One region of the Pseudomonas sp. DTU_2021_1001937_2_SI_NGA_ILE_001 genome, then DNA from elsewhere that is predicted to be linked to it. Evidence: predicted binding sites of a transcription regulator. Region 1 holds the regulator's gene; the other holds the start of a gene.
The links. The regulator LexA, encoded in region 1, represses DNA repair genes until DNA is damaged. The targets are predictions, from matches to a motif close to CTGTNTNNNNANACAG.
Positions count from the first base shown of each region.

Region 2: a site for LexA is predicted at 2,451-2,466, ahead of imuA (translesion DNA synthesis-associated protein ImuA). Genes of this name have one in related genera too.

Region 1 covers NZ_CP135971.1:39,089-44,635, forward strand. Annotated here, with positions in the region: gene topA (type I DNA topoisomerase) at 1-915, shown strand, start outside; gene RRX38_RS00170 (DUF6586 family protein) at 985-1,509, shown strand; gene RRX38_RS00175 (hypothetical protein) at 1,576-1,812, shown strand; gene sulA (SOS-induced cell division inhibitor SulA) at 1,981-2,451, opposite strand; gene lexA (transcriptional repressor LexA) at 2,462-3,070, opposite strand; gene RRX38_RS00190 (TetR/AcrR family transcriptional regulator) at 3,277-3,987, shown strand; gene nagZ (beta-N-acetylhexosaminidase) at 4,066-5,064, shown strand; gene pssA (CDP-diacylglycerol--serine O-phosphatidyltransferase) at 5,122-5,547, opposite strand, start outside.
Region 2 covers NZ_CP135971.1:826,839-832,385, reverse strand. Annotated here, with positions in the region: gene RRX38_RS03725 (PucR family transcriptional regulator) at 1-13, opposite strand, end outside; gene codB (cytosine permease) at 10-1,272, opposite strand; gene RRX38_RS03715 (DUF6691 family protein) at 1,473-1,889, opposite strand; gene RRX38_RS03710 (YeeE/YedE family protein) at 1,891-2,328, opposite strand; gene imuA (translesion DNA synthesis-associated protein ImuA) at 2,487-3,104, shown strand; gene RRX38_RS03700 (DNA polymerase Y family protein) at 3,112-4,521, shown strand; gene RRX38_RS03695 (error-prone DNA polymerase) at 4,518-5,547, shown strand, end outside.

The DNA.
Region 1 (5,547 bases):
TGGAAGAACGTGCTGGACGAGTTCTATGACGATTTCCGCACCAAGCTGCAGATCGCCGAGGCGCCGGAAGGCGGCATGCGCGCCAACCAGCCGGTGATGACCGACATCCCATGCAAGGTCTGCGGTCGCCCGATGCAGATCCGTACCGCCTCCACCGGCGTGTTCCTCGGCTGCTCGGGCTACAGCCTGCCACCCAAGGAGCGTTGCAAGGCCACCGTCAACCTCACGCCGGGTGACGAGATCGCCGAAGACGACGAGGGCGAGTCCGAATCCCGGGTGCTGCGCGGCAAGCATCGCTGCCCGATCTGCAGCACGGCGATGGATGCCTACCTGCTGGACGAGAAACACAAGCTGCACATCTGCGGCAACAACCCCGACTGCTCGGGATATGAGATCGAAGAGGGCAGCTACCGCATCAAGGGCTATGAGGGCCCGAGCCTGGAGTGTGACAAGTGCGGCAGCGAGATGCAGCTCAAGACCGGTCGATTCGGCAAGTTCTTCGGTTGCACCAACCCTGAATGCAAGAACACCCGCAAGCTGCTGAAGAACGGCGATGCGGCGCCGCCGAAGATGGATCCGGTGAAGATGCCGGAGCTCAAGTGCGAGAAGGTCGACGACACCTACGTGTTGCGTGACGGTGCTTCAGGGCTGTTCCTGGCCGCCAGCCAGTTCCCCAAGAACCGCGAGACCCGAGCGCCGCTGGTGCTCGAGCTGCTGCCGCACAAGCAGGAAATCGACCCCAAGTATCACTTCCTGTGCGATGCGCCTGCCCAGGATCCAGATGGCCGTCCGTCGGTGGTGCGCTACAGCCGCAAGACCAAGGAGCAGTATGTGCAGACCGAGGTCGACGGCAAGCCGACCGGCTGGCGCGCGTTCTACGATGGTGGAACCTGGAAGGTCGAAGACAAGCGCTGAGGGCGACGCCCCTGCGTCGGCAGGGGCCAAGGCCGGTAATCGGTTTCATCGTTTCAGGGAGGCGCCAGCATGGCCCACGAGTTGTATACCCGAACCAACCAGAAGATTTTCTTCGCCGGTTTGGCCCTCGAAGCCTTGAGCAAGGCAGAGCAGGGTCAGGCACTGAATGCCCAGGCCCAGGTGCAGGCCGGTCGCGAAACCGTCCTGTTCCACCTCTATGGTGCGCTGCTGGGCTTGTGCCATGAAATCGCCGGTTACTACCGCCTGCCTCAGGCCGGGGCGCCTCGTGCCGAGACGCTGCTGGCGCCCGAGGTACTGGACAGCGTAGCGATTCCTGAACTGGCCGAACTGATCGAGCTGGCGCAGAACCGCCATACCTGGCTGGGCCAACTGCTCGATGCCCATGCCGACCTGTTCCGACCGCCACGTGCACCCAGCAAGCCCAAGGGCGATGTGACCCAGCCGATGATCCAGGCGGTGAATCTGGATGACGAGGAGCCTGAGCAAGGCCTGAGCCATGCGGAACTGGAAGGCTGGCGGCAATCGATCAAGTCACTGGCGGTGCGTTTTCGTCAGGGCATGAACGAGTTCTGAAAAGCGTGGGTGTATGCGGAGGGCCAGACTGTTACAATGTCCGCCTTTCGCGGAGAATTTGTACTGATGTCTACTTCTTTTCTTGAAATTGTCGAGCTTCCTGACGGGCGTATCGAACTGCGACGCGCCGAGGATGAAGGCTCGTTGGTCACGCTCAACTTTTCTGAAGATGCCAAGGTGTTTCTGCAAGGTCAGCACGTGGAAGTGGCCAAGGCCATGCTGAGCGTGGGCGTGCAGATGGCGGGTCGCCTTGCCGAAGGCGTGCTGGAAAAGGAAGAAGAAGGTCCACGCGTCCTGCATTGAACCCAGCGCGCTGGTTCAGGCAGTTTCTCGACAGGTGCTTGTCCCCTCAATTAGGGTGAGTTGCCTGTGTCTTGCAATCAGAACGGTAACGCCTGCTGGTTACCGCTGATCGGTTTCGCTTTCACCTTTCGCTGTCCATCTACCCCCGCGCGCAGGGTTCGATGGCGTTCAACCCAGCCTGACGTTGAGGCTTTGTGCTTCGCCGTCTCGTGCGGCCGCAGTCAGCTGCTGGCGTGCCGATGCGCTGAGTGGGCTGAGCCAGCTGACGACCGTATGGCTGCGCCCCAGGCGCAAGGCTTCCCGAGTCAGGTCCAGCGCGGTCTGGTTGCTGCGTGGCCGCAGGATCAGGATGCGTTCCCGGTTCAGCCCGGCATCACGCAGCCAGGTCTGTGTCACATTGGCCGGTGGTGCAATGAGTGTCAGCCAGCGCGCGTCCTGCTCCTGGCTCAGTTCCCGGAGGATGGGCGCCAGCAGACCAAGGCAGTTTCCGGCCGCACCACGCAATGACAGCTCGCTGAACACCTCCGGCAACGGCTCGCGCATGGCCGGCGGCAGCTCCTGAAGGGGCGTGATCATGGGTTGGGCCAAGAACGCCTCGAACAACGGTAATTGGGTATTGGGGGCCGGATGGAACTGCATGACTGTCTCCTTAACGGCGGATGACGCCGACGCTCAAGCCTTCGATGACCAGCTCCTGTTCCTTGAGGTCGACCTCGATGGGGGCGAACTCAGGGTTTTCAGCAATCAGCCAGACCTTGCTGCCTTCACGTTTGAAGCGCTTGACCGTGACTTCGTCACCGATTCGGGCTACGACGATCTGGCCATTGCGTGCTTCACGCGTGGTGTGTACGGCCAGCAGGTCGCCGTCGAGAATGCCGACATCCTTCATGCTCATGCCATGCACGCGCAGCAGGTAGTCGGCGCTGGGATGGAAGAAGGTTGGATTGATGTTGCAGGACTCCTCGATATGCTGCTGGGCGAGGATGGGGGCGCCGGCGGCAACACGACCGATGATTGGCAGGCTGCTGTCGTCGGGCTTGGCTTCGAAGCCAGGGATGCGAATGCCGCGCGAGGCGCCGGGGGTCATCTCGATGGCGCCCTTGCGGGCCAGGGCCTTGAGGTGTTCCTCGGCGGCGTTCGGAGACTTGAAGCCCAGTTCCTGGGCGATTTCCGCACGGGTAGGAGGATAGCCATTGTCTTCGAGGCAGCGTTTGATGAAGCCAAGGATTTCGGCCTGGCGTGGCGTCAGTTTGATCATTTCGTGCGCTCTGTCTTTTTATACAGTGACTGGGATTATATACAGTGGCTGCGTCTTGGCAATCGCCGATTTGATGCAGGTGCCGAACGGGCGCTGGTCGGGACAGCTTGAACGCGTGACTGTTCAGCCACAAAATGAACCCCCGCTTGACAAATGACAGGGCTGAAACGTATGTTTCAAACGATTGTTTTGTCAGGCAGAGAGCCATGGCCCAGTCGGAAACCGTAGAACGTATCCTTGATGCTGCCGAGCAGCTGTTCGCCGAAAAAGGCTTCGCCGAGACTTCCCTGCGGCTGATCACCAGCAAGGCGTCGGTGAACCTCGCAGCGGTCAACTACCATTTCGGTTCCAAGAAAGCCCTCATCCAGGCGGTCTTTTCCCGCTTCCTGGGGCCGTTCTGCGCCAGTCTTGAGCGCGAGCTGGAGCGTCGCCAGGGTCTTCCCGAGCACAAGCCGAGCCTTGAGGAACTGCTGGGTATCCTGGTCGAGCAGGCCATGGCCGTGCAGCCGCGCAGCGGCAACGACCTGTCCATCTTCATGCGCCTGTTGGGCCTGGCGTTCAGCCAGAGCCAGGGGCACCTGCGTCGTTACCTGGAAGACATGTACGGCAAGGTGTTCCGCCGCTACATGCAACTGGTCAACGAGGCCGCGCCGCAAATCCCCCCCATCGAGCTGTTCTGGCGCGTGCACTTCATGCTGGGCGCCGCCGCGTTCAGCATGTCCGGTATCAAGGCCCTGCGGGCGATTTCCGAGAATGATTTCGGGGTGAACACCTCCATCGAGCAGGTCATGCGCCTGATGGTGCCGTTCCTGGCCGCCGGCATGCGTGCCGAGAGTGGTGTGACCGAGCCTTCCATGGTGTCCGCGCAACTCAGACCCCGCAACAAGACGCCCGCCGCGCTCGCCGCCAAGGCCTGAAGCCACATTGCACCGGGCCGCAGGATCAAGCACCATGCCGGCTCGATCCAAGGCAAGGTGTTTTCTATGAGTTCTGGCCTGCAAGGCTCCCTGATGGTCGATGTCGCCGGTACCTGGCTGACCGCTGAAGACCGTCATCTACTGCGCCAGCCCGAAGTGGGCGGCCTGATTATCTTTGCCCGCAATATCGAGCATCCGCGTCAGGTCCGCGAGCTGAGCGCATCGATCCGCGCCATTCGCCCGGACCTGCTGCTGGCGGTGGACCAGGAAGGTGGGCGGGTGCAGCGCCTGCGCCAAGGCTTCGTGCGTCTGCCTGCCATGCGCTCGATCGCTGATCGCCCTGATGCCGAAGCCCTGGCTCGTCACTGCGGCTGGCTGATGGCGACCGAGGTACTGGCCGTAGGTCTCGACTTGAGTTTCGCGCCGGTGCTGGACCTGGACCACGGGCGCAGTGCCGTGGTCGGTACCCGTGCCTTCGAAGGTGATCCCGAATATGCCGCACGCCTGGCTGGCGCGTTCATCTGCGGCATGAACGAAGCGGGCATGGCCGCCACCGGCAAGCACTTCCCGGGGCACGGCTGGGCCGAAGCCGATTCGCACGTGGCCATTCCCACCGACGAGCGCAGCCTGGAGAGCATCCGTGCCCATGACCTGGTGCCTTTCGCGCGCCTGAGTCGTCAGCTGGCGGCGGTGATGCCGGCGCATGTCATCTACCCGCAGGTCGATGCCCAGCCTGCCGGTTTCTCACGGCGCTGGCTGCAGGAAATCCTGCGCGGCGAGCTGGGTTTTGACGGGATGATTTTCAGTGACGACCTGTCGATGGCGGGTGCGCACGTGGCAGGCGACGCGGCCAGCCGCATCGAGGCGGCCCTGGGAGCCGGTTGTGACATGGGCCTGGTTTGCAACGACCGCGCCAGCGCCGAACTGGCCTTGAGTGCTGCGCAGCGCCTGAACGTCAGCCCTTCGCCACGGCTGGCGCGCATGCGTGGCCAGGCGCATGCCAGCACCGAATACCGCAGCCAGCCGCGCTGGCTGGCGGCCGTTCAGGCATTGCGCGCCGCACAACTGATCGACTGAGTCAGCCGTTCGCTACGGGCAGCCTGCGCTGCCCGTTGTGTGGAACCGCCGCGTGGCTTAGAGAATCCGGTACAGCAGGCGCTCGATCTTCACCCGGCTGACCCGACGCAGAAACTTGTGCACCCCTTCCGGGTAGTCCGCCAGCGTCTGCAGCTCTTCGTAGTGCCCCACGCGCCGGGTGTGCTGCATCAGGCTGGCCAGCTCTCGGGCTCTGGGCTCCAGCCACTCTCCCTTGGGGTCATCGATCAGCAGGCCGTTCTCCAGGTCCAGGTTGAAGGCTCGCGGGTTGAGGTTGTTACCGGTCAGCAGGGTATGGCGCTGATCGATCCACATGCCCTTGAGGTGGTAGGTATTGTCGCCGTGCTTCCACAAGTGCAGGTTCAGTCGTTGGCGGTCGATGGCCGCCTGATGCTTGCGGGCGAAGCGGCGCAGGCTGATTTCGTACAGGTATGGCAGCGCAGAAATGACCTTGAACGGTTCCTG
Region 2 (5,547 bases), 790 kb from region 1:
GGCTCAGGCTCACTGCGCCGCCTCGGTGGCCAGGGCCTGACGGCGGCCACTGAGTTGCAGCAGCACGATGTAGCACAGTGCCGAAGTGGCGATGCCCACCAGCGGGGCGACCCACGGCGACAGGCAGGCCAGCAGTGCTCCGGCGGCATAGGCCAACAGCCCCAGCAGGTTATAGCGCGGCAGGCGCACGCTGGCCAGGGTCGGGTACTGACCACGATGGCGGTACCAGAAGTCGGCCATGATCACCCCGCCCACCGGCGGAATGATCGACCCCAGCAGCACCAGGAACGGAATGAGCATTTCATACATGCCACCAATGGCCAGCACGATACCCACCGCTGCGGCCACCAGCGTCGCGGTGCGCCGGCGTTCGCTGCGCAGCAGGTGGCAGCTGGCGGCGGCGACGTTGTAGATGGTCGGGCCCTGGATGGTCCACAGGTTCAGGCACAGCATCACCACGGCGGCGAACGACAGGCCCTGGAGGATCATCACTTCGACGATATCGGCCTGCTGGTAGACCATCGCGCACCAGGCGCCGGCCACCACCATCAGGCCGTTGCCGACCAGAAAGCTGACCACGCTGGCTGCCACGGCCACCCGACCGCTGCGCGACAGGCGTGTCCAGTTGGTGGCTTGGGTGGCGCCGCTGGCGAAGGTGCCGAAGACCATGGTCACCGCCGCCGAAAAGGTCATGCTTTCATGCGGAACCACGGCAAGCAGGCCACTCAGGCCACCGGCCTGACGGGTGGCGATGACCATCGACACCACCAGCAGCACGAACATCAGCGGCACCGAGACCCGCGACAGCAGGTCCAGGCCCTTGAAGCCGACGATCGCCGTGAGGCTGAAGCCCAGGCCGAACAGCACCATCAGCGGCACCGTGAAGTCTGACGCCAGGCCGAGGATCTTTACCAACACGATGGCCACCGTAGCGGTGCCCCAGGCGTACCAGCCCAGCTCGGCGAAACCGAGCAGGAAGTCAGAGAGGCGGCTGCCGGACTCGCCGAAGCAGAAACGCCCCATCAGTACCGTGTTCAGCCCACTGCGCGACGCGATCAGCGCCAGGGCAGCCGCATACAAGGCCAGCAGGCTGTTGCCGATGGCTGCGATCCACAGCATGTCGGTGAAATCGAAGGCCATGCCCAGCTTGCCACCGGCGAACATGGTGCCGGTGAAGAAGGTGAAGCTGAACAGCACCATGGCGATGGGCATGAAGCCCTTGCGCGCATGCTGGGGCGCTTCAGAGAGAGGAAACTCGTCGTGTGTACTCATGGGCCAGGCTCCAGGATGGGGATACCCAGCCCTTGAGCAATCGCCAGGCCAGTTTTGAGCAGACGCGAACGCGGCCTGAAAGCAGGCGAAACGACCATTCAAAGCTGTACAGACTGCACATTTTTACCTGCCGACAGAGCGGTTTTTATGTGCGCGCTGCCTCGTATCGAGGCAGCCGCGCACCATCGCGGCACACCGAATCAGACCGCCCTGGCCTGGACAAGATCGAAGAGTTTCATCCCGGCCAGCAGCGCAGCCATGAACAGCCAGGCCTGCCAGTGGCCGCCCGGCAGCAGGACCAGGGCCGGGCCGGGACACAGCCCGGCCAGCCCCCAGCCGACACCGAACAGCAGGCTGCCACCCATCAGGCGCCGGTCCAGGCCACGGCGCTCTGGCAGGTGCAAGGGACCGTCGAGCAAGGGTCGACCACGGCGGCGGATCCAGGTCATCGGACCGATCAGTGCGGCGAGTGCCCCCGCCATGACCAGCGCCAGCGAAGGGTCCCAGGCCCCGGCCAGGTCGAGAAACGCCAGGACCTTGGCCGGGTCGGCCATGCCCGCCAGCAACAGGCCGGTGCCGAACAGCAGCCCGGCGATGAAACCGGTGAGTGCACGCATGTCAGAACCCACCCAGCACGTGGCGCAGGATGAACACCGTGGCGAAGCCGCTGGTCATGAAGCACAGCGTGGCCACCAGCGAGCGCCCGGACAACCGCGACAGGCCACACACACCATGGCCGCTGGTGCAGCCGCTGCCATAGCGGGTGCCCAGGCCGACCAGCAGGCCGGCCACCACCAGGACCAGGGGACCTGCCGTCACATGGGGCTGGGGTGGCAGCGCCACCCAGCCCCAGAGCAGCGGCGCGGCCAACAGGCCCAGCAGGAAGGCCAACTTCTCGCCCCAGCCAGGCTCGCCGCGCTTGAAGACCGCCGCCAGCAGGCCGCTGATACCGGCAACACGCCCATTGGCGACCACGAACAGCGCCGCGCCCAGGCCGATCAGCACCCCACCGGCCAGCGCCGGGCCGGGGGTGAATGCCAGTGCATCGAAAGTCATGAAGTCGTCTCCAGTGAGGAAATACCAGCGCCGCAGTGTACGGCCACGCCACGCTGGCTGATATCCCGTGGCCATACAATTGGTCGGCGCGGGGTTGACCGATCTCGACGATGAGACAAATACTGTATGTAGATACAGTGTTTTTCTGGCCTACCCTCATGTCCGCAGTCGTTTCTCTCAACAGCCTCCTCGACACCCGCCGTATCTGGCGCGGCCAGTCCATGCCAGTGAACGCCCCCAGCAACCCTGCCACCGGCCACGCGGCCCTGGACCGGGCCCTGCCCGGCGGCGGTTGGCCGGCAGCAGCGCTCAGCGAGATTCTCGTGGCGGCCCAGGGCATCGGCGAGCTGGGCCTGTTGTGGCCGACCCTGGCACGTCTCACGGCACGCGCCGAGCGGGTGCTGCTGGTCGGCCCGCCGCACCTGCCCTACCCCCGTGCCTGGGCGGCAGCGCAGGTCGACCTGCGCTACCTGAGCATCATCCAGGCCGAGGGCCGCGATGCCTTGTGGGCCGCCGAGCAGAGCCTGCGCTCGGGCAGTTGCGGCGCGGTGCTGTGCTGGTTGCAACAGGCCGACGACCGTGCCCTGCGACGCCTGCAAGTGGCAGCGGAAAGCGGCCAGACTTTGGCGTTCGCCTACCGCCCCCTGCATGAATCACGCAACCCTTCGCCGGCCGCGCTGCGTCTGGCCCTGGAGAGCAACCCGGCGCAGTTGCGAGTGCTCAAGTGCCGGGGCGGGCTGGCCGCGCAGCAGCCCATCGCCATGGGCTGGCAGTGACATGGCGATGCTCTGGGCCTGCATCCTGCTGCCCCAGTTGGCCATGGACGCCGTGTTGCGCCAGCGTGACGACCCCGCTCAGCCTCTGGTGTTGCTGAGCGGGCCGGCGCAACGCCGGGTGTTGCAAGCGGTGAATCCGGCGGCCCGCGCCCTGGGCTTGCGGCCGGGGCAGTCGCTGACCGCCGCGCAGACCCTGGCCAGCGGTTTCGCGACGGCCGATTACGACAACGCGCAGCTCGAGCGCTGCCAGCAGTTCCTGGCAGCCTGGGCCTATGGTTTCAGTGCCCAGGTCAGCCTGCATTACCCACGTTGCCTGCTGTTGGAGGTGCAATCCAGCCTGGGGCTGTTCGGCCCCTGGCCACGCCTCGAAGCGCGGTTGCGTAGCGAGTTGCGCGAACTGGGTTTTGCCCATCGCATCACCGCTGCCCCCAACCCGGCCGCTGCACGGGTGCTGGCCAATGCCCGCGACGGCCTGGCGGTGTTCGATACCGCGCAGTTGCGACCGCTGTTGCGCAGCTTGCCGGTGGAGCGCGCCGGCCTGCCGGCAGAAACCGCCAATGCCCTGGCGCGCATGGGGCTGCGCCAGTTGCAGCAGGTCATGGACCTGCCGCGCAGCAGCCTGGCGCGGCGCTTTCCCGAACAGCTGCTGGTGCAACTCGACCGCCTGCTTGGCCAGCGGGCCATGGCCCTGGACTTCTACACGCCACCGGATGTCTTCGATGTACGCCTCGAGCTGAACTTCGAGGTGGAATCGCACCAGGCGCTGCTGTTTCCACTGCGTCGCCTGACCGCTGACCTGGCCGCCTGGCTGGCCGGGCGCGACTGTGGCGTGCAGCGCTTCGTGCTGTACCTGCAACACCGTGCCTTGCCCGACAGCCAGGTGCCGGTCGGTCTGCTCAGTGCCGAGCGTGACGCTGGCATGCTCTTCGAACTGAGCCGCGGCCGCCTGGAGAACCTGCAACTCGCGGCACCGGTGCTGGCGGTCCGACTGCTGGCCGACCAGGTGCCGGCCTTCACCCCTCAGCATCAGCCGCTGTTCAACGAGCGCCCGCAGCAATCGCAGCCTTGGGAACAGCTGCGCGAACGCCTGCGTGCCCGCCTGGGCGATGCGGCGGTGTACGAACTGCAGCATCGCGCCGACCACCGCCCGGAGCGGTCCTGGAGCCAGGCCCCCGTGGCCGCCCCCTCACCGGCCAGCGCGCCACGCCCCGGTTGGCTGCTGGCGGTTCCCGAGCCTTGGCCGCAGGCCGCCCTTGAGGTGCTGGCAGGGCCGGAACGCATCGAGTCCGGCTGGTGGGACGGTGACGATGTGCGTCGCGACTACTACGTGGTGCGTACCCCGGCCGGGCAGCGTGGCTGGGCCTATCGCGAGGCTGGCCGCGACGGCCCCTGGCAGGTGCAGGGCTGGTTCGCATGAGCGGCTACGCCGAACTGCACTGCCTGTCGAACTTCAGCTTCCAGCGCGGTGCGTCGAATGCCCAGGAGTTGTTCGAACGCGCCGCGCAACTGGGCTATACCGCCCTGGCGATCACCGACGAGTGCTCGCTGGCCGGCATCGTGCGCGCCTGGCAGGCCGCCAAGGCCGCCGGGGTGCGGCTGCTCACCGGCATCGAGGTCAACCTCGCCGGAGGTCTCAAGCTGGTGCTGCTGGCCGAACACCTGGCGGGCTACCAACGCCTCTGCGCCCTGGTGACCCTGGCCCGGCGGCGCAGCCGCAAGGGCTGCTACGCCTTGGCCCAGGCCGATCTGCAAGGCCCGCATGACGGTGTACTGGCCTTGTGGGTGCCGGAAGCCGACGCGGCCGGCGAGGTCCATGACGCCCAGGGTGCCTGGGTCGCCGAGCAGTTCGCCGGGCGCTGCTGGCTGGCCGTGGAGCTGCACCAGGGCGCGGACGATGCGCAACGCCTCGCTCGCCTGCAGGCCCTCGGCCGGCGCCTGGGCATGCCGCTGGTAGCGGCCGGCGACGTGCACATGCATGTACGGGGCCGTCGCGCCCTGCAGGACACCCTCACCGCCATCCGCCACCACTGCACGGTCGACGAAGCCGGTTATCACCTGTTTGCCAATGGCGAACGGCATCTGCGGCCCCTCCCGGTGTTGCAGGGCCTTTACCCGCCTGAACTGCTGGCAGAATCGCTGAACATCGCCGCCCGCTGCCATTTCGAGCTGGACCAGTTGCGCTACCAGTACCCCCATGAAGTGGTGCCCAGCGGCCATACCCCGAGTGGCTGGCTGCGTGAGCTGACCGAGCGCGGCTGCCGCTGGCGCTGGCCACAGGGCATGCCGGACAAGGTGCGCACGCAGATCGAGGCGGAACTGAGCCTGATTGCCGAGCTGGGCTACGAGAGCTATTTCCTCACCGTGCGCGACATCGTGCAGTTCGCTCGTGACCAGAAAATCCTCTGCCAGGGCCGTGGCTCGGCGGCCAACTCGGCGGTGTGCT